Regions from separate parts of the Pseudomonas svalbardensis genome, predicted to be linked through region 2. Evidence: predicted binding sites of a transcription regulator. Region 2 holds the regulator's gene; the other holds the start of a gene.
What was found. The regulator sigma-54, encoded in region 2, starts transcription at its own class of promoters, with help from an activator protein. The targets are predictions, from matches to a motif close to ANTGGCATNNANNTTGCTNT.
Positions count from the first base shown of each region.

Region 1: flhA (flagellar biosynthesis protein FlhA) is a predicted target of sigma-54. The motif match lies at 2,854-2,873, and genes of this name have one in related genera.

Region 1 covers NZ_CP125619.1:1,854,366-1,864,704, forward strand. The annotation lists gene fliR (flagellar biosynthetic protein FliR) at 1-676, shown strand, start outside; gene flhB (flagellar biosynthesis protein FlhB) at 680-1,819, shown strand; gene QFX16_RS08470 (hypothetical protein) at 1,997-2,656, shown strand; gene flhA (flagellar biosynthesis protein FlhA) at 2,892-5,021, shown strand; gene flhF (flagellar biosynthesis GTPase FlhF) at 5,033-6,361, shown strand; gene fleN (flagellar synthesis regulator FleN) at 6,478-7,308, shown strand; gene fliA (RNA polymerase sigma factor FliA) at 7,305-8,045, shown strand; gene QFX16_RS08495 (chemotaxis response regulator CheY) at 8,213-8,584, shown strand; gene QFX16_RS08500 (protein phosphatase CheZ) at 8,615-9,403, shown strand; gene QFX16_RS08505 (chemotaxis protein CheA) at 9,418-10,339, shown strand, end outside.
Region 2 covers NZ_CP125619.1:1,005,419-1,015,757, reverse strand. The annotation lists gene mlaE (lipid asymmetry maintenance ABC transporter permease subunit MlaE) at 1-71, opposite strand, end outside; gene QFX16_RS04400 (ATP-binding cassette domain-containing protein) at 71-880, opposite strand; gene QFX16_RS04395 (KpsF/GutQ family sugar-phosphate isomerase) at 1,156-2,130, shown strand; gene QFX16_RS04390 (KdsC family phosphatase) at 2,130-2,654, shown strand; gene lptC (LPS export ABC transporter periplasmic protein LptC) at 2,662-3,234, shown strand; gene lptA (lipopolysaccharide transport periplasmic protein LptA) at 3,221-3,769, shown strand; gene lptB (LPS export ABC transporter ATP-binding protein) at 3,769-4,494, shown strand; gene QFX16_RS04370 (RNA polymerase factor sigma-54) at 4,679-6,172, shown strand; gene hpf (ribosome hibernation-promoting factor, HPF/YfiA family) at 6,246-6,554, shown strand; gene ptsN (PTS IIA-like nitrogen regulatory protein PtsN) at 6,567-7,031, shown strand; gene rapZ (RNase adapter RapZ) at 7,034-7,891, shown strand; gene QFX16_RS04350 (HPr family phosphocarrier protein) at 7,907-8,182, shown strand; partial or broken gene QFX16_RS04345 (ZIP family metal transporter) at 8,190-9,084, opposite strand; gene QFX16_RS04340 (superoxide dismutase) at 9,115-9,726, opposite strand; gene QFX16_RS04335 (DUF2753 family protein) at 9,728-10,156, opposite strand; gene QFX16_RS04330 (class II fumarate hydratase) at 10,184-10,339, opposite strand, start outside.

The DNA of each region.
Region 1 (10,339 bases), 850 kb from region 2:
CACGACCCTGGTGCCCACGCGGGTGCGCCTTTATTTCGCCTTGGCGATTACGTTGGTCATCGCTCCCGGCCTGCCGCCGATGCCGCCGGTCAATGCGCTGGACTTGAGCGGGCTGCTGCTGATTGCCGAGCAGATCCTCGTCGGTGCAGTGTTGGGTTTCTCCTTGCAGCTGTTCTTCCAGGCCTTTGTGGTCGCGGGTCAGATCGTCTCCATTCAGATGGGCATGGGCTTTGCTTCGATGATCGACCCTACCAACGGCGTCTCGGTGGCGGTGATCGGGCAGTTCTTCACCATGCTGGTGACGCTGTTGTTCCTGTCGATGAATGGCCATCTGGTGGTATTCGAAGTCCTCACTGAAAGCTTCACTACGCTGCCGGTCGGTAGCGGGTTGATGGTCAATCATTTCTGGGAGCTGGCCGGCAAGCTCGGCTGGGTCCTCGGTGCCGCGCTGTTGCTGGTGTTGCCAGCGATCACTGCGTTGCTGGTGGTCAACATCGCCTTTGGCGTGATGACCCGGGCTGCGCCACAGCTGAACATCTTTTCCATCGGCTTCCCGCTGACGCTGGTACTCGGGCTTTTCATCGTCTGGGTCGGGCTGGCGGACATTATCAATCAGTATCAACCGCTGGCTTCCGAGGCCTTGCAGTTGTTACGCGAACTGGCACGGGCGCGCTGAGTCATGGCTGAGAGCGAAAGCGGTCAGGACAAAACAGAAGACCCCACGGACAAAAAGAAAAAGGACGCCCGTGAGAAGGGAGAGATTGCGCGCTCCAAAGAGCTGAATACCCTGGCGATCATGCTCGCCGGCGCTGGTGGCCTGCTGATTTTCGGTGGTGCGCTGGCGCAGGACCTGATGGAACTGATGCGCCTGAACTTCTCGCTGTCGCGGGAGGTGCTGTTGGATCAGCGCTCCATGGGCATCTATCTGCTGCACTCGGGGCAGATTGCCTTGCTGGCGATTCAGCCAGTGATGATCACTTTATTGCTCGCTGCTCTGATCGGGCCGATTTCGCTGGGTGGCTGGTTGTTCTCCGCCGGCACCATGGCGCCCAAGTTCAGTCGCATGAACCCCGGCGCCGGCCTCAAGCGCATGTTCTCGTCCAAGGCCATAGCGGAACTGCTTAAGGCCCTCGCAAAATTTTTCATCGTGTTGTTCGTGGCCCTGGCGGTGTTGTCCTCGGACATCGATGACCTGCTGCGCATCGCCCATGAGCCCTTGGACATGGCGATCATTCACAGCCTGCAAGTGGTCGGCTGGAGCACCCTGTGGATGGCCTGCGGGCTGATCATCATCGCCGCCGTGGACGTGCCGATACAGCTCTGGGAAAGCATCAAGAAACTGAAGATGACCAAGCAGGAAGTGCGCGACGAGCACAAAGACCAGGAAGGACGGCCGGAGGTCAAACAACGGATTCGCCAGCTGCAGCGCGAAATGTCCCAGCGCCGGATGATGGCGGCGATCCCCGACGCCGATGTGGTGATCACCAACCCGACCCACTACGCCGTAGCGCTCAAGTACGACCCGGACAAGGGTGGGGCGCCGATGCTGATCGCCAAGGGCAGCGACTTCCTTGCCTTGAAGATCCGTGAAATCGCTGTGGCCAACGAAGTGCTGCTGCTTGAGTCGCCGGCACTGGCGCGTTCGATTTACTACTCCACCGAGCTTGACCAGGAAATTCCCGGCGGGCTCTACCTTGCCGTCGCCCAGGTGCTCGCTTACGTCTACCAGATCCGCCAGCATCGCGCCGGCAAGGGTAAGCGCCCGGATCCGCTCAAGGACGACCTGCCGATTCCGCCGGATTTGCGGCGCGATTCCTGAGAGCCGCCGTCCGTCTGAAAACGCTATGTACCTGTTAGTTCTGACAGTAGACACACTTCCTCTTAAGCGTTGTCATGGCCTTGGGAATTCTCCCGTTCGATGTCCTTGCTATGGTCGTTCAATGAGTGGATTGATCACTATGGATGGGCGTTCATTTAGGCATTTGAGGTTACGGTCATGGCAGAGCGTGAATACAGAAAGCTTCAAGGGATGGCGTTGGAATTTGTTTCGGGAGTCCTGGAGGAGGATCCGCTCGAGCGCACGATCAGTTACTCGGCTACGTTCGGCATGACGCTGGACTTTACGCATTTTGTGCAGATGGCCAATGCATATATTCCGGGTTATCTGAACAGCCCTATCAATGCGATTCGCCCCGAACTGGACGGGTTCGGCTACCACTATGCATACAATTACTTCTTCGGTGCTGCTGGCAATATTGGTGATAACCGCGCGTTGTTCGATGTCTTCACATCCCCTCGTTATTACATGGATCAGTGGTCAAGTGGAGGGCTGGAGGAGTGTTATCACAAACCGCAATTCAGTGTGGTCGATGGCCGTTTGCAAGTTGTTGCGCGCAAGGACTTTCGTTGGGAGGACAAGCGTGAGATCAACGTCGAAGACCTGCCGGTCATTCCCTTTCAATGGGCGCTTAACCTCATGCTGGGGCACGACCTTTCTGGTCAGAAGGCACCTTTAACCATCGTGGTGCTCGGTTACGCTGAGGAGGATTTTGTAGAGGTGGAAGGTCTTCAAATGCATAGAGGTACGCGGTACATGGTCGGCAAGTCGCTTCATCTCGGTCCGATCCACAAAGAGCAGATTCTGACGGCGCGTTAATCCCTTTTGTAGCAGCTGTCGAGCCTGCGAGGCTGCGTCCGGCGGCGCAGCAGCCGTGAAACCTTACGAGGAGTTCGTCGAGCGCGATCCCGCCTCGAACGCTCGACAGCTGCTACAAAAGCTCAATAAATCCCTCTATTCCCCGCCTCCGCAAAAGTTGGAAGGCTTCTTGCAGTACCCGTCCCGCGCCCGCTTTCGGCGTCAAAAAGTTTGCTTCAAGGAACGGGGAATACCGGTGGATCGCTCTCAGTTACTCAACAGTGCTCGCACAAACGTTGCCGACTTAAGTCGGGGCAATCTGGGTGTGCCGTTGCTGCTGCTGGTCATGCTGGCGATGATGATGTTGCCGATCCCGCCGTTCCTGCTGGACGTGTTCTTCACCTTCAACATTGCCTTGTCGATCGTGGTGTTGCTGGTCTGCGTTTATGCCTTGCGACCGCTGGATTTCGCGGTGTTTCCGACCATTCTACTGGTGGCGACGCTACTGCGGCTGGCGTTGAACGTGGCCTCCACGCGGGTGGTGATGCTCCACGGTCAGGACGGTCACGCCTCCGCCGGTAAGGTGATCCAGGCCTTCGGCGAGGTGGTGATCGGCGGTAACTACGTGGTCGGTATCGTCGTCTTCGCGATTTTGATGATCATCAACTTCGTCGTGGTGACCAAGGGTGCCGGGCGGATTTCCGAGGTGAGTGCGCGTTTCACCCTCGATGCGATGCCCGGTAAACAAATGGCGATCGACGCCGACCTCAACGCTGGTCTGATCGATCAGGCTCAGGCCAAGGCCCGTCGTTCGGAAGTCGCCCAAGAGGCGGAGTTCTACGGTTCCATGGACGGTGCCAGCAAGTTCGTTCGCGGTGACGCCATTGCCGGCCTGCTGATTCTGTTCATCAACCTGATCGGCGGCATGGCGGTCGGTATCTTCCAGCACGGCATGACCTTCGGCGATGCCGGTCGGGTGTACGCCTTGTTGACCATCGGTGACGGTTTGGTGGCGCAATTGCCATCACTGCTGTTGTCGACTGCCGCAGCGATCATGGTGACTCGTGCGTCCGGCTCGGAAGACATGGGCAAACAGATCAATCGCCAGATGTTCGCCTCGCCGAAAGCGTTGGCAGTGGCGGCGGGTATTATGGCGGTCATGGGCCTGGTGCCCGGCATGCCACACTTCTCCTTTCTCAGCATGGCGGCCCTGGCGGCCGGCGGCGCGTACCTGTTCTGGAAGAAGCAGAACGTGGTCAAGGTTCAAGCTTTGCAGGAGGTCAAGCGTCAACAGGAACTGCTGCCATCGCCGGCTCGCGCTCAGGAAACCAAGGAGCTTGGCTGGGATGACGTCACTCCGATCGACATGATCGGCCTGGAAGTCGGCTACCGGCTGATTCCGCTGGTGGACCGCAATCAGGGTGGTCAGTTGCTGGCGCGGATCAAGGGTGTGCGCAAGAAGCTGTCCCAGGATCTGGGCTTCCTGATGCCGACCGTGCATATCCGTGACAACCTCGACCTGGCGCCGAGCGCCTACCGCCTGACCCTGATGGGGGTGATCCTGGCTGAAGCGGAGATTTACCCGGACCGCGAACTGGCGATCAACCCGGGGCAGGTCTACGGTACGCTCAGCGGCATTACCGCCAAAGATCCGGCTTTCGGTCTGGAGGCGGTCTGGATCGAAGTCAGCCAGCGTGCCCAGGCGCAATCCCTCGGTTACACCGTGGTCGATGCCAGTACGGTAGTGGCAACCCACTTGAACCAGATTCTGTACAAACACTCGAGCGAGTTGATCGGTCACGAAGAAGTGCAGCAGCTCATGCAATTGTTGGCCAAAAGCTCGCCAAAACTGGCCGAAGAGCTGGTGCCGGGTGTGGTGTCTCTGTCGCAGCTGCTCAAAGTATTGCAGGCGTTGCTGGCCGAGCAGGTGCCAGTACGGGACATTCGCAGCATTGCCGAAGCCATCGCAAACAATGCCAGCAAGAGTCAAGATACTGCCGCGCTGGTGGCCGCGGTTCGCGTTGGCGTATCCCGCGCAATCGTCCAAAGCATTGTAGGCACTGACTCCGAGCTGCCAGTGATCACCCTGGAGCCAAGGTTGGAACAAATATTGCTCAATAGTCTTCAGAAGGCAGGACAAGGCTCGGAAGAGGGTGTTCTGCTGGAGCCAAGCATGGCTGAGAAACTGCAACGCTCGTTGATCGATGCGGCGCAGCGTCAGGAAATGCAAGGTCAACCGGTGATTCTGTTGGTAGCCGGTCCGGTTCGCGCGATGCTGTCGCGATTCGGCCGATTGGCAGTCCCGGGTTTGCATGTGTTGGCTTACCAGGAAATTCCTGACAACAAGCAAGTGACCATCGTTGCGACAGTAGGGCCCAACGGCTGAGGTAGTGGTTTATGCAAGTTAAGCGTTTTTTCGCCGCCGATATGCGTCAGGCCATGAAACTGGTTCGTGATGAGCTGGGCGGTGATGCCGCCATCATTGGCAACCGCCGGATCGCCGGTGGTGTCGAGCTGACGGCTGCCCTGGATTACAAGTTGTCGGCGCTGGCCCCGCGCGTTCCGAACATGGAACTCGAAGACGAGCTGCGCAAGACCCAATCGCGGATCGTCACCGCCCAGGCCGAACTGAGCCTGCGCAGCGATGGCGAGAGCGATAAGTCCACCAATCGCCAATTGTTCGCCGGCCTGCCACTGACCGCCGCCGAGCCGCTGATCGAGCCAACCTACACCGAACCCCGTCGTCCTGCACCGGCTGCGGCACCTGCCTCCGGTGGCGTCGACCCACGGGCGTTCGACTCGATGCGTTTCGAACTCAACAGCCTGCGCGAACTGATGGAAGTGCAACTCGGCTCCCTGGCCTGGAATCAGCTGCAAGGCAGCCGTCCGGCCCAGGCCAATCTTTGGCGTCGCCTGCAACGCATCGGTCTGTCCGGCCCGTTGTCGCGTGATTTGCTGGCGCTGATTACCGATATTGAAGAACCTCGTCAGGCCTGGCGCATGTTGCTGGCACACCTGGCGCGGATGATCGCCACACCGGAAGTCGAGCCTTTGGAAGAGGGCGGCGTGATTGCCATGGTCGGCCCCGCCGGCATGGGCAAGACCACCACCCTGGCCAAACTCGCGGCCCGTTACGTGCTCAAGTACGGCGCGCAGAATATCGCGCTGGTCAGCATGGACAGCTACCGTATTGGTGCTCAGGAACAACTCAAGACGTTGGGCCGGATCCTCAATGTGTCGGTGACGCATGTCGATCCGGGCCAATCGCTGGTGCAGGCGCTGGAGCCCTTGCTGCGCAAACGCGTGGTGCTGATCGATACCGCGGGCCTTCAGGCCAGCGATCCGGCACTGCGCATGCAGCTCGAAAGCCTGGCTGGTCGTGGCATCAAATCAAAAAATTATCTGGTGTTGGCAACCACCAGCCAGAAACAGGTTCTAACGGCCGCTTATCACAGTTACAAGCGTTGTGGGCTCGCTGGCTGCATCCTGACTAAACTGGATGAAACGGCAAGTCTGGGCGAGGTGTTGAGCCTGGCCATCAGTCATGAATTGCCGGTGGCCTACCTGACCGATGGCCCGCGGATTCCGGATGATTTGCATCTACCGCGTCGTCATCAGTTGGTCAGTCGCGCCGTCAGCGTGCAAATGCAAGAAGAACCCAGCGAAGAAGCCATGGCTGACATGTTCGCTGATATTTACCACAGCCCGACCAAGCAGGTCGGCTGAGGTATTAATGAACAGTTTTTGTACCTACATCGATGGTCTGCCATGCATTGTTCAGTTAGTGAACGCGCAGCCAGTAATGTGGCCTCCGTCTAAGTAAGACAAGGTAAAGAAAATTCATGGGCAGCATGCATCCCGTACAGGTGATCGCGGTGACCGGCGGCAAAGGTGGCGTCGGGAAGACTAACGTGTCAGTGAACTTGTCCCTGGCTCTAGCTGAGCTCGGCCGGCGCGTCATGCTGTTGGACGCCGATCTGGGGCTGGCGAACGTCGACGTCCTGCTGGGACTGACACCCAAACGTACTTTGGCCGACGTGATCGAAGGCCGCTGCGAGCTGCGCGACGTACTGTTGCAAGGCCCTGGCGGCATTCGCATCGTCCCGGCCGCGTCCGGCACACAGAGCATGGTTCATTTGAGCCCGGCCCAACACGCCGGCCTGATCCAGGCGTTCAGCGATATCGGCGACAACCTCGACGTGCTGGTGATCGACACCGCTGCGGGCATTGGAGACTCGGTCGTCAGTTTCGTTCGCGCAGCGCAAGAAGTCTTGCTGGTGGTCTGCGACGAACCGACCTCGATCACAGATGCCTACGCACTGATCAAACTGCTGAACCGCGATTACGGCATGAACCGCTTCCGGGTCCTGGCCAACATGGCCCAGAGCCCGCAGGAAGGTCGCAACCTGTTCGCCAAGTTGACCAAGGTCACGGATCGCTTCCTTGACGTCGCCTTACAATACGTCGGCGCGGTGCCTTACGACGAAAGTGTGCGCAAGGCTGTGCAGAAGCAGCGCGCCGTTTACGAAGCCTTCCCGCGGTCCAAGTGCTCACTGGCGTTCAAGGCCATTGCACAGAAGGTCGATACCTGGCCGCTGCCTGCCAACCCGCGTGGGCACCTGGAGTTTTTCGTCGAGCGCCTCGTGCAACAAACGGCAGGACCCGTGCTATGACAGCCAGTGGCTACAACCTCTACAAGAAGTCGGCACGTGACGCGCAGTACGAGCTGATCGAGCGTTACGCGCCACTGGTTAAACGCATTGCCTACCACTTGCTGGCGCGTCTGCCAGCCAGTGTTCAGGTGGAAGATCTGATCCAGGCCGGGATGATCGGCCTGCTTGAAGTGTCGACCAAATACGACGCCAGCAAAGGCGCGAGTTTCGAGACGTACGCGGGCATTCGAATCCGTGGCGCGATGCTCGATGAAGTACGCAAGGGGGACTGGGCGCCACGTTCGGTCCACCGCAATACCCGGATGGTCAGCGACGCCATTCGCTCGATTGAAGCTAAAACCGGCCGTGACGCTAAAGATCACGAGGTTGCGGCCGAACTCCAATTGAGTCTCGACGATTATTACGGGATTTTGAACGACACCCTGGGCAGCCGCTTATTCAGTTTCGACGATCTGTTGCAGGACGGCGAACACGAAGGGCTGCACGAGGATGGCGCCAGTGCTCATCTGGAGCCGTCGCGCGATCTGGAAGATGAACGCTTCCAGGCAGCGCTGGCGGACGCGATTGCCAATTTGCCGGAGCGTGAGCGACTGGTGTTGGCGCTGTACTACGACGAAGAGTTGAATCTCAAGGAAATCGGTGAGGTCCTGGGGGTCAGCGAATCTCGGGTCAGCCAGTTACACAGCCAGTGCGCGGCCCGTTTGCGGGGGCGTTTGGGGGAGTGGCGAGCGCGCTGAAGGCAGTGTGGGGACACTGCGAACGCGGCTGGTGGGGTGTTGAACCGTACCGGTCCCGATCTGTTGTGCTCCAGACAGTCATTGAGTGCTTTGCCGGATTGATTGAAATGGCGCGTCCAGGTGCTGGGCGCGTTTAAGACTGCTTGGAGGTCGAATTGGACAAGAACATGAAAATCCTCATCGTTGATGACTTCTCAACGATGCGGCGGATCATTAAAAACCTGTTGCGTGACCTTGGGTTCACCAACACGGTCGAGGCCGACGATGGCACTACTGCCATTCCGGTTCTCAACAGCGGCAGCATCGACTTTCTGGTAACAGACTGGAACATGCCTGGCATGACCGGTATCGATCTGCTGCGCCACGTGCGTGCCGATGAAAAGCTCAAGCACCTGCCGGTGCTGATGGTGACCGCTGAAGCCAAGCGCGAGCAGATCATCGAGGCAGCCCAAGCCGGTGTTAACGGCTATGTGGTCAAGCCTTTCACGGCCCAGGCGTTAAAAGAAAAAATCGAGAAGATTTTCGAACGCATCGGTTGATGTGCGAAGCCACTGCGCCACGGGGGAGCTATGGAGCATAACGAGTCTTCACAGGGCGATTTCGAATCGACTCTGAAAAAACACGCGGTCGAACTGGTCGAAAGCCTTGAAAAAGGCAGGTTCGGCGACGCTGTGCAACTGATCCATGAGCTCAATCAGACCCGTGACCGTGGCCTGTATCAGGAAGTGGGCAAGCTCACTCGCGAGCTGCATAGCGCGATCGTCAATTTCCAGATTGACCCGCACATGCCACAAGCCGAGGAAGTCTCGCAGATCACGGATGCCACCGAGCGTCTGGGGTATGTGGTCAAGCTGACCGAGGCTGCTGCCAACCGCACCATGGACCTGGTGGAAAACGCCACGCCGCTGGTCAACGGCCTGAGCAACGAAGCCCAAGCCTTGAGCACCGACTGGGGACGGTTCATGCGTCGCGAAGTCGGGGCTGAAGAGTTCCGCGAGCTGGCCCGGCGAGTCGACGGTTTCCTGACACGCAGCAGCGAAGACAATCGCGTTGTGTCGAGCAACCTCAACGACATTCTGCTCGCTCAGGATTACCAGGACCTCACCGGTCAGGTGATCAAGCGCGTGACCCAATTGGTCACCGAAGTTGAAAGCAACCTGCTCAAGCTCGTGCTTATGGCCAGTCAGGTGGACCGCTTTGCGGGCATCGAACATGACCGTGAAGCGATGCTGGCAGAAAAAGATCCGCAAAAACATCTCTCTCAGGGTGAAGGTCCGCAGATTCATGCCGATAAAAGAGAAGACGTTGTGTCCGGTCAGGACGATGTAGACGATTTGCTTTCCAGCCTTGGATTCTAGGAGCACCCCTACACATGAGCTTCGGCGCCGATGAAGAGATCCTTCAGGATTTCCTGGTTGAGGCCGGCGAGATTCTAGAGCAACTGTCCGAACAGCTGGTCGAGCTTGAAAGCCGACCTGATGATGCGGACTTGCTCAATGCAATTTTTCGCGGTTTTCACACTGTAAAAGGAGGCGCCGGCTTCCTCCAGCTCAACGAGCTGGTGGAGTGCTGTCACATCGCCGAGAACGTGTTCGACATCCTGCGCAAGGGTGAACGTCGCGTCGACTCGGAACTGATGGACGTGGTTCTCGAAGCGCTGGATGCGGTGAACGGCATGTTTACCGAAGTCCGCGAGCGCACCCCGATCACGGCTGCCACGCCTGAACTGCTGGCAGCTCTGGCCCGTCTGGCCGAGCCGCAAACCGCCGATGAAACGGCACCGGTCGCCGAGGTGGTGGAAGAACCTGCCGCCGAGAGCGAATCGGGTGACATCACCGATAACGAATTCGAACAACTGCTGGACTCGCTGAACGCCGTCAAGGCTCAGGCAGAAGCCCCGGCGGCTGTGCCGGCGCCGAGCAGCAATGCAGCGGGCAGCGACGAAATTACCGATGCCGAGTTCGAGTCGTTGCTCGATCAACTGCACGGTAAAGGCCAGTTCGCCGTCGATGCGGTGGCCCCGGCGCCAGCCGCACCGGCTGCCCCGAAAGCGGCAGGCGACAGCTCCGATATCACCGACGACGAGTTCGAAGCACTGCTCGATCAGCTGCACGGCAAGGGTAACTTTGCCGTTGATGCGCTGGAATCGGCCATTGCTGCGGTGCCGGCCCCGGCTGCGCCCACCGCTAAAGCGGCTGGGGGCGATCTGATCTCCGATCACGAGTTCGAATCGCTGCTCGACGAATTGCACGGCAAAGGCAAGTTCACTGAAGTCGGTACCGCGTCGGGCGCCA
Region 2 (10,339 bases):
AACACCCCCAGCACGTCAATGCCAGAGTGGCCGAACCGGCGAACCCGCTCTATTAGTGAAATCTTGCGCATCAACGCTTCCCCAGAAGATCTGCGCGGTAATCCGTCGCTGGAAAGTGATAGGCGACCGGACCGTCCGGCTCGCCTGTCATGAATTGACGGATGCGTGGCTCCTGCGAGTTCATCAGTTCCTCGGGAGTGCCCTGCCCCAACACCTGACCTTCGCCGACGACATAGATGTAATCGGCGATGCTCGCGGTCTCAGCCAGGTCGTGGGAGACCACGATACTGGTGATGCCCAGCGCATCGTTGAGCAGGCGGATCAGGCGCACCAGCACACCCATGGCGATGGGGTCCTGGCCGACAAAGGGCTCGTCATACATGAGGATTTGCGGGTCGAGGGCAATCGCCCGGGCCAGAGCGACACGACGCTTCATGCCGCCGGACAACTCGTCAGGCATCAGGTCGATGGCGCCACGCAAGCCCACGGCCTGCAATTTGAGCAGGACAATGTCCCGGATCATTTCTTCCGGCAGTTCGGTATGAACGCGTAGCGGAAAGGCGACGTTCTCGAACACATCGAGATCGGTGAACAGTGCACCACTCTGAAAAAGCACGCCCATGTGCTTGCGCGCATCGAATAGATCACTGCGCGACAGCTTCGGCAGGTTCTGCCCGTTGACCCAGACTTCGCCTTTGGTAGGCCGCAACTGTGCGCCCATCAGCCGCAACAGCGTAGTCTTGCCACACCCGGAAGGCCCCATGATGCCGGTGACCTTGCCGCGCGGGATACGTATATCGACGTTATTGAAAATGCTGCGCGCACCGCGCTTGAAGGTCAGTCCCTTCAGCTCGACCGCGTAGGCTTTATCGGCACTCATCTAAACTCCTTGCGATGCAGCCTCTCACTCGGACGCCTGACTTTCTGACGAAAGCACATACCTCCCGGCAGGCCGAACTGGCCGCGAACTATATCACTGCAAAGGCCAAGCGCCCAAGGCCCAAGCCGGGCCATGTTCAGTAACATGACGGGGTAAAAGCTTCTATTTAGGGGTATTCGGTAACAGGGAATGACAAAGCGCGACGAACTTGCGTGAGGGTTTCGATCATTACCGTTATAATCGCCGCCTTTTCATCAGGCTATACGATTTCTGACATGAGCCAATCCAGCGACCTGATTCAATCAGCACAACGCACCATCCGCCTCGAACTGGAAGCCGTACAAGGCTTGTTGCCCCGTATCGACGCAGATTTCGTACGCGCTTGCGAGATGATTCTGGCCAGCAAAGGGCGCGTGGTCGTAGTCGGCATGGGCAAATCGGGGCACGTCGGCAACAAGATCGCCGCCACCCTGGCCAGCACCGGCACCACGGCCTTTTTCGTGCACCCGGCCGAAGCCAGCCACGGCGATATGGGCATGATCACCCGCGACGACATCATCCTGGCGCTGTCAAATTCCGGCTCCACCAATGAAATCGTCACCCTGCTGCCGCTGATCAAGCGCCTGGGCATTCAATTGATCAGCATGACCGGCAACCCTGATTCACCGCTGGCGAAGGCTGCTGAGGTCAACCTCAACGTTCACGTCGAGCACGAAGCCTGCCCACTCAACCTGGCACCGACCTCGTCGACCACTGCCGCGCTGGTCATGGGCGACGCCCTGGCCGTTGCGCTACTGGAAGCCCGCGGTTTTACCGCTGAAGATTTCGCCTTTTCCCACCCCGGTGGCGCGCTTGGCCGACGCCTGCTGCTGAAAGTGGAAAACGTCATGCACGCCGGCGCAGAACTGCCCCAGGTGCAACGTGGCACGCTACTCAAGGACGCCTTGATGGAAATGACCCGCAAGGGCCTGGGCATGACCGCGATTGTGGAGCCCGATGGCAAACTCGCCGGGATCTTCACCGACGGCGATTTGCGTCGCACTCTGGACCGCACCATCGATATCCATCACGCGACCATCGACGAGGTCATGACCGTTCACGGCAAGACCGCCCGTCCCGAGATGCTCGCGGCCGAGGCTCTGAAAATCATGGAAGACCATCGAATCAACGCGCTGGTGGTGGTGGACAAGGAGGACCGTCCGATCGGCGCCTTCAACCTGTCCGATCTGCTGCGCGCAGGAGTAATGTGATGAGCACCGACCTGCTGCAACGCGGCAAGAACATCAAACTGGCGGTTTTTGACGTCGATGGCGTACTGACCGACGGACGCCTGTACTTCCTCGAAGACGGCAGCGAATTCAAGACGTTCAACACCCTCGACGGCCAAGGCATCAAGATGTTGATGGCAGCCGGCGTGCAGACCGCTATCATCAGCGGCCGCAAGACCCCGGTGGTCGAACGACGAGCGAAGAACCTCGGCATTCCACACGTGTACCAGGGGCGCGAAGACAAACTGGTGGTACTCGACGAGCTTCTTGCCCAACTCAACCTAAGCTATGAGCAAGTCGCCTATCTCGGCGACGACCTGCCGGACCTGCCGGTGATTCGCCGCGTCGGCCTTGGCATGGCGGTGGCAAACGCTGCCAGTTTCGTCCGTGAACACGCCCACGGCATCACCCAGGCCCGCGGTGGCGAGGGTGCCGCTCGCGAATTCTGCGAATTGATCCTGCGCGCGCAGGGCCGCCTTGATGCGGCAAACGCCGCGTACCTGTGAGCCAACTATGCTGAGCAAAAAGATTCGCAAATTCCTGGTGTTTGGCTGCATCGCAGCGATATTCGCGGCGGTCGGCTACTGGAACATCAGCCCGGAACGCTTCCTCGACCAGCCGGTGGCAAAGATCGATGAAACCGCGATCGACTATTACGCGATCAAAGCCCACAGCGTGCAGTACCTGCCTGACGGCAAACTGCAATACGAAATGACGTCCGACAAGGTTGAACACCTGAAAGCCACCGAAGTGACGCTGTTGACCAATCCCGACCTGAACATGTTCCGCGGCACCGAGTTTCCGTGGCATATCCAGAGCGAGCACGGCGAAGTGAATTCCGACGGAACTCAGGTCGAACTGATTGACTCGGTGCGCATCACGCGCTTCGACGAGAAAAACCGCAAGACCCTGATTACCACCACCCGCATGACAGTGTTCCCGCATCAGCAATATGCGCAGACCGAGCAACCCGTTAGAATCGACGGCGCTGGTGGTGTGTCGACTGGCAAGGGAATGAAAGCGTATTTGAAAGAAAGCAGGATACACCTGCTATCGAACGTAAGAGGACAGTATGAGGCTCGTTAAAACCCTCCCTATTTTGCTCGGTCTGAGCGCAGCACTGGGAAGCGTGAGCGCCTGGGCTCTGCCGAACGATCAAGAGCAGCCTATCCGCATCCAGGCCGACGATGCCCAACTGGACGACAAGAATGGTATTGCCACCTATAAAGGTGACGTGATCATTACCCAGGGCTCGATGATTGTTAAAGGCAATACTGTAACCATCACCCGCACCCCGGCCGGCGACATCGACGTGGTGACTTCGGTGGGCAATCTGGCCTACTTCGAGCAGATGCAGACGGCTGGCGACACCAAGCCGGTTCAGGGCTACGGAGTGACCATCCAGTACCACGCCTCGCAAAACCGCGTCGTATTGATCGATCGTGCCAAAGTCATCGACAAGGACAACAACGTCACCCAAGGCGAGAAAATCGTCTACGACACGGTTAAAAAGCTTGCGAGCGCCGGTCGCGCGACGGGCAACAAGGTCACCGAGTCGCGTCCGCGCATCGACATGGTGATCCAGCCGAAGAAGAAAACCGACGAGCAAAAGGCCCAGTAATGGCAACTCTGAAAGCTCAGCATCTGGCCAAGAGCTACAAGAGCCGCCAGGTCGTGCGTGACGTCAGCCTGTCGATCGACAGCGGTCAGATCGTCGGCCTGCTGGGTCCCAACGGCGCCGGCAAGACCACCTGCTTTTACATGATTGTCGGCCTGGTACAGGCCGACCAGGGCCGCGTACTGATTGACGACCTGGATGTCAGCCACCAGCCCATGCACGGTCGTGCGAAGGCCGGTATCGGCTATCTTCCGCAAGAAGCCTCGATCTTCCGCAAACTCTCGGTAGCCGACAACATCATGGCGATCCTCGAGACCCGCAAGGAACTCGACAAGGCCGGTCGTCGCAAAGAGCTGGAAAGCCTGCTGCAGGAATTCCATATCAGCCACATCCGCGACAACCTCGGGATGAGTCTGTCCGGTGGTGAACGCCGCCGCGTGGAAATCGCCCGGGCACTCGCTACCAACCCGAAATTCATCCTGCTCGACGAACCATTCGCCGGCGTGGACCCGATTTCGGTGGGCGATATCAAACAGATCATCTATCACCTCAAGGCCAAGGGCATTGGCGTGCTGATCACTGACCACAACGTCCGTGAAACCCTGGATATCTGCGAAACCGCCTACATCGTCAACGATGGCCAACTGATCGCCGAAGGTGACTCTGCCACCATCCTGGCCAACGACCTGGTCAAGGAAGTGTATCTGGGCCATGAGTTCCGCCTGTAAGCACTGAGGTGTCTGGCTGGTTGCTCGGGCGCTTGTCTCGATAAAAAATCAACATTTTTTTATTGTTACAGCGCTCTAGGCAAACGCTGCAGTTTCGGGCATATAATTTGCTTATGTTTGGCGCTCCGGCGCCCTGTAGTGGATGGCGCATGTGCGCCGGCGAATAAGGTGTTAAGCCCCTGCCATGAAACCATCGCTAGTCTTGAGAATGGGCCAGCAGCTGACGATGACACCGCAGCTGCAACAGGCCATCCGCCTGCTCCAATTGTCGACCCTGGACCTGCAACAGGAAATCCAGGAGGCCCTGGAGTCCAATCCGATGCTCGAACGCCAGGAAGAAGGCGACGACTTCGATAACGCCGACCCCTTGGCCGACAAAGCCGAACAGCCACCCAACGCCGATGTTTCGGAACCCTCCTACCAGGAAACCGCTCCGACGGTGGACAACCTCGAGGAAGGCGACTGGAACGAGCGGATTCCCAACGAACTGCCCGTCGACACCGCGTGGGAAGACGTCTACCAGACCAGCGCCAGCAGCCTGCCGAGTAACGATGACGACGAGTGGGATTTCACCACCCGTACATCGGCCGGCGAAAGCCTGCAAAGCCACTTGCTGTGGCAACTGAACCTGGCACCGATGTCCGACACTGATCGCCTGATTGCCGTGACCCTGATCGACTGCATCAACAATCAGGGTTACCTGGACGAAACTCTCGAGGAGATTCTCGAAGCCTTCGATCCGGAACTGGACATCGAACTGGACGAAATCGAAGCCGTCCTGCACCGCATCCAGCAATTCGAACCCGCTGGCATCGGCGCCCGTAATCTGGGCGAATGCCTGCTGCTGCAATTGCGTCAGTTGTCCGCCAAGACGCCTTGGCTGGTCGAGGCCAAACGCCTGGTCACCGATTACATCGACCTGCTCGGCAGCCGCGACTACAGCCAGCTGATGCGTCGCATGAAGCTCAAGGAAGATGAACTGCGCCAAGTGATTGAATTGGTCCAGAGCCTCAACCCGCGCCCAGGCTCGCAAATCGAGTCCAGCGAAGCCGAATACGTCGTTCCCGACGTGATCGTACGCAAGGACAACGAGCGCTGGCTGGTGGAACTGAACCAGGAATCCGTGCCGCGCCTGCGGGTCAATGCTCAATACGCCGGTTTCGTGCGCCGCGCCGACACCAGCGCCGACAACACCTTCATGCGCAATCAGTTGCAAGAGGCCCGCTGGTTCATCAAGAGCCTGCAAAGCCGCAACGAAACCCTGATGAAAGTAGCCACTCAGATCGTCGAGCATCAGCGCGGTTTTCTTGAATACGGCGACGAAGCCATGAAACCGCTGGTCCTGCATGACATCGCCGAAGCGGTGGGCATGCACGAGTCGACGATTTCTCGGGTGACCACGCAAAAGTTCATGCATACCCCTCGGGGTATATATGAACTGAAATACTTTTTCTCGAGCCACGTCAGCACCTCAGAGGGCGGTGAATGCTCGTCCACGGCGATCCGCGCGATCATCAAAAAACTGGTTGCCGCGGAAAATCAGAAAAAGCCGTTGAGTGACAGCAAGATCGCTGGTTTACTGGAGGCACAAGGCATTCAGGTGGCTCGCCGCACCGTCGCCAAGTACCGCGAATCCCTCGGGATCGCGCCTTCGAGCGAACGCAAGCGGTTGATGTAGAGCCACGCCACAGCGTTCCAGTGGCAGGCATTTCTGCCTGCCGCTTTATGCACTGGCAACGAAGGAGAGCTGTATGCAAGTCAACATCAGTGGACACCAACTGGAAGTGACCGAACCTCTTCGCACCTACATCGGCGAAAAACTCGAACGATTAGAGAGGCATTTCGACAAGATCACCAACGTGCAAGTCACGATGACGGTCGAAAAGCTCAAGCAGAAAATCGAAGCCACGCTGCATATTCCCGGCAATGAAGTGGTCGCAAACGCGGAGCATACCGATATGTACGCGGCGATCGACGCACTGACCGACAAGCTGGATAAACAACTCAAAAAGCATAAGGAAAAGACCCAAAGCCTCCTCCAGGGCGCGACCGGTCGTTAACACTCCCAACCCATGATCCGACTTGAAAGCATCCTGACCCCCGGCCGTTCCCTCGTGAACGTGCCGGGCGGCAGTAAAAAGAAAGCCCTCGAGCAAATTGCCAACCTTATCCACAAAGAAGTGCCGGATCTGGAGATGCAAGATGTCTTCGAGGCTCTGATTGCCCGTGAAAAACTTGGCTCAACCGGTTTTGGCAACGGCATCGCCATTCCCCACTGCCGCCTGAAGGGCTGCACCTCGCCCATCAGTGCCCTGATGCACCTTGATGCACCCATCGATTTCGACGCCATCGACGGCGCCCCGGTTGACCTGCTGTTCGTTCTGCTGGTCCCGGAAGCCGCTACCGATGCGCACCTGGAGTTACTGCGCCAGATCGCCAGCATGCTCGACCGCAAGGAAGTGCGCGAAAAACTGCGCAGCGCCCCGAGCAATGAAGCCTTGTATCAGGTTGTCCTGGACGAGCAAAACGGTCATTAATCATGCGCTTGATCATCGTCAGTGGCCGCTCCGGCTCAGGTAAAAGTACCGCACTCGATGTTCTCGAGGACAACGGCTACTACTGCATCGACAACCTGCCCGCCGGCCTGCTGCCGGAACTGGCCGAACGCGCGTTGATTCACACCGAGCTGGCGCAACCGCTGGTTGCCGTATCGATCGATGCGCGTAACTTGCCGAGTCACTTGTCGCGGTTTCCCGAACTGCTGGAAGAAGTACGCAGCCGGCATATACAGTGTGATGTGCTTTATCTGGACGCCGACGAAGAAACCTTGCTCAAACGCTTCTCGGAAACCCGCCGTCGCCACCCGCTGAGCAATGCCAATCGCTCGCTGGCCGAGGCCATCAACGATGAGACCGCCCTGCTCGGGCCGATTGCCGACCTCGCCGATCTCAAAGTAAACACCACCAACCTGAACCTGTATCAGCTGCGGGATACCATCAAGCTCCGCCTGCTGAACCAGCCGGAACCCGGTACGGCGTTCCTGGTGGAGTCTTTCGGCTTCAAGCGTGGCATGCCGGTGGACGCTGACCTGGTGTTCGACGTGCGCTGCCTGCCGAACCCTTACTGGAAGCCAGAGTTGCGCGATCAATCCGGGCTCGACCAACCGGTTGCCGAGTACCTGGCGGCACAGCCGGACGTCGAAGAGATGTTCCAGGACATCTCCACCTACTTGTTCAAGTGGCTACCACGCTTTGCCGCCAGCAACCGCGCTTATGTCACCATTGCCATTGGCTGCACCGGCGGCCATCACCGCTCAGTCTACCTGACCGAACGTCTAGGCCAGGCCCTGCAAAAAACCCTGAAGAACGTCCAGGTTCGCCACCGCGACCTCAGCTAAAGGATTCACACCGCGATGCCTGCTCTGGAAATTGAAATCATCAACAAGCTGGGCCTGCATGCCCGCGCTTCTGCAAAATTCGTTGGCGTCGCCGGTGAGTTCAAGGATTGCACGATCAGAGTAGGACGCACGCCGGAATCCACGGTCGACGGAAAAAGCATCATGGCAATGATGATGCTCGCTGCGGGCAAGGGCACCAAAATCCACCTGAGCACCGAAGGTGAACAGGCTGATGAGGCGCTGCAGGCATTGGTGAATTTGATCAATGACTACTTCGGCGAAGGCGAATAACGCTCGCCTAAGCGAGCGCTGTATCCATCACCATCATCAAGCAAAACCCGATCAGCAACCCAAGACTTGCAAGCTTGTCGTGACCATTGCGGCGCGACTCGGGGATGACTTCATGGGTGACCACCAGCAACATTGCCCCGGCCGCCAGTGCCAACCCCAAGGGCAACAACAATTCGGCCAGGCTCACTAGCCAGGCACACAACAACGCGAAGACCGGCTCGACCAACCCTGACGCAGCACCAATCAGGAACGCCTTGACCCGCGACATCCCTGCCCCGGCCAATACCAGCGCGATCACCAGACCTTCCGGCACATCCTGCAAGGCGGATGCCCATGGCCAGACTATCGGCGTCAGGCATGCCACCCCCCGCCGACACTCCGACCGCCATGCCTTCGGGGATATTGTGGGCAATGATCGCAAACACAAACAACCAGATTCGCGTCGGGATGACCGGTCGCTCCAGCGTGCCTACGAGCATTTCCGGCGACGCACCTGACACCTTGCGATCAACCAGGAACAATCCGAACGCACCCAGCATGATGCCGAAACTGATCAGTCCGCTGGCCGCCCAAGGCGTCAGCCCCAGGTTTTCAGCGGCAGAGATCCCCGGAACGATCAACGAAAACGCTGTCGCCGCGAGCATTACCCCGGCCCCGAAGCCGAGCAGCGTATCGCTGACCGTCTGGGGCATCCGTCGAATTACCAGCACGGGCACCGCGCCCAAGGCAGTGCCCAAAGCGCAGATCGCCCCGCCTTGCAGCGCGCGCAGCAGTTTCGGCTCGAGGTCCAGCCACGCTAAGCCTTGGGCAACCAATAACGTCATGCCTGCCAGCAGTAACAGCGATCCGAATGCGTAACGAAACATTCGTCCACTTCCGATCGCCAGTGTTTCAGTGCCCATAGCTAGCCTTGGATTGTTTTTGCAGAAGTCTTAAACCAGTGCAGCCTGATAGCGCGCAGCGACTTCAGGCCAATTGATCACGTTGTAGAACGCGTTGATGTATTCCGGGCGACGGTTCTGGTATTGCAGGTAATAAGCGTGCTCCCAGACATCCAGGCCGAGGATTGGCGTATTGCCGTTCATCAATGGACTGTCCTGATTGCCGCTGCTTTCAACGACCAGCGTCTTTTGCGGCGTCACACTGAGCCACGCCCAGCCGCTGCCGAAACGAGTCAGCGCGGCTTTGGTGAAGGCTTCCTTGAAACTGCTCAGGCCGCCCAGTTGCTCATTGATCGCCTCAGCCAAGGAGCCTTCAGGATTGCCGCCGCCGTTGGGCGCCATCACTTCCCAGAACAGCGAATGGTTGGCATGCCCACCGCCCTGATTGATCACCGCCGCGCGCAGCTTCTCCGGCAGTTGCCGGACAGCTGACACCAGTTTTTCCACCGGCCACTCGGCAAACTCGGTGCCTTCCACCGCAGCGTTGAGGTTGTTGATGTAGGTCTGGTGATGCTTGGTGTAGTGGATTTCCATGGTCTGCGCATCGATGTGCGGTTCCAGGGCATCGTAGGCGTAAGGCAAGGCAGGCAAGGTAAAAGCCATTTCAATGAACTCCATGATGTAGGGGCGCAGGCGAGGCGGCATCGATGTGCAGCAAACGATGGGTGCGCGGGTATTCGCCGTGTTCGCTGATGAAATTCAGCAGCTCGACGTAGGTCTTGCTGCTCTGGCGCAGCGCGGCTTCACGCAAGGCTGGCACCAGTCGTGGGTCCTGCATGGTCTGCAACAACCGCTGATGGATGGCGCACAAGTACTCGGCGCTCTCCTCCGGCTGGTTCAGACGCAAATGCAGGTCCGCCAGGTTGTGGTGGGAAATCACGCAGGCCGCGACCGCCTCGTCGGCATCTGCCCATCGCTCGAACAACACCTGGGCCAGGGCCAATGCCTGCAAGTAGGCCTCGCGGGCATCGACGTATTCGCCCAGCATGAAACAACGATTAGCCCTTTCGATCGTGCGTTTCCAGTGTTCCATGGTGAGCCTCCAAAGCGGTTGCGGTGATTACACGCCGCCTGCGGTGAGTTTCTCCGGGTCCAGCAAGACCTCAAGCTGGCTGCGTGTCAGGTCGGTGTGTTCCAGAGCGACATCGATCACCGGACGGCCCTGTTGATAGGCTTTCTTGGCGATCTCCGCGGCTTTTTGGTAACCAATGATCGG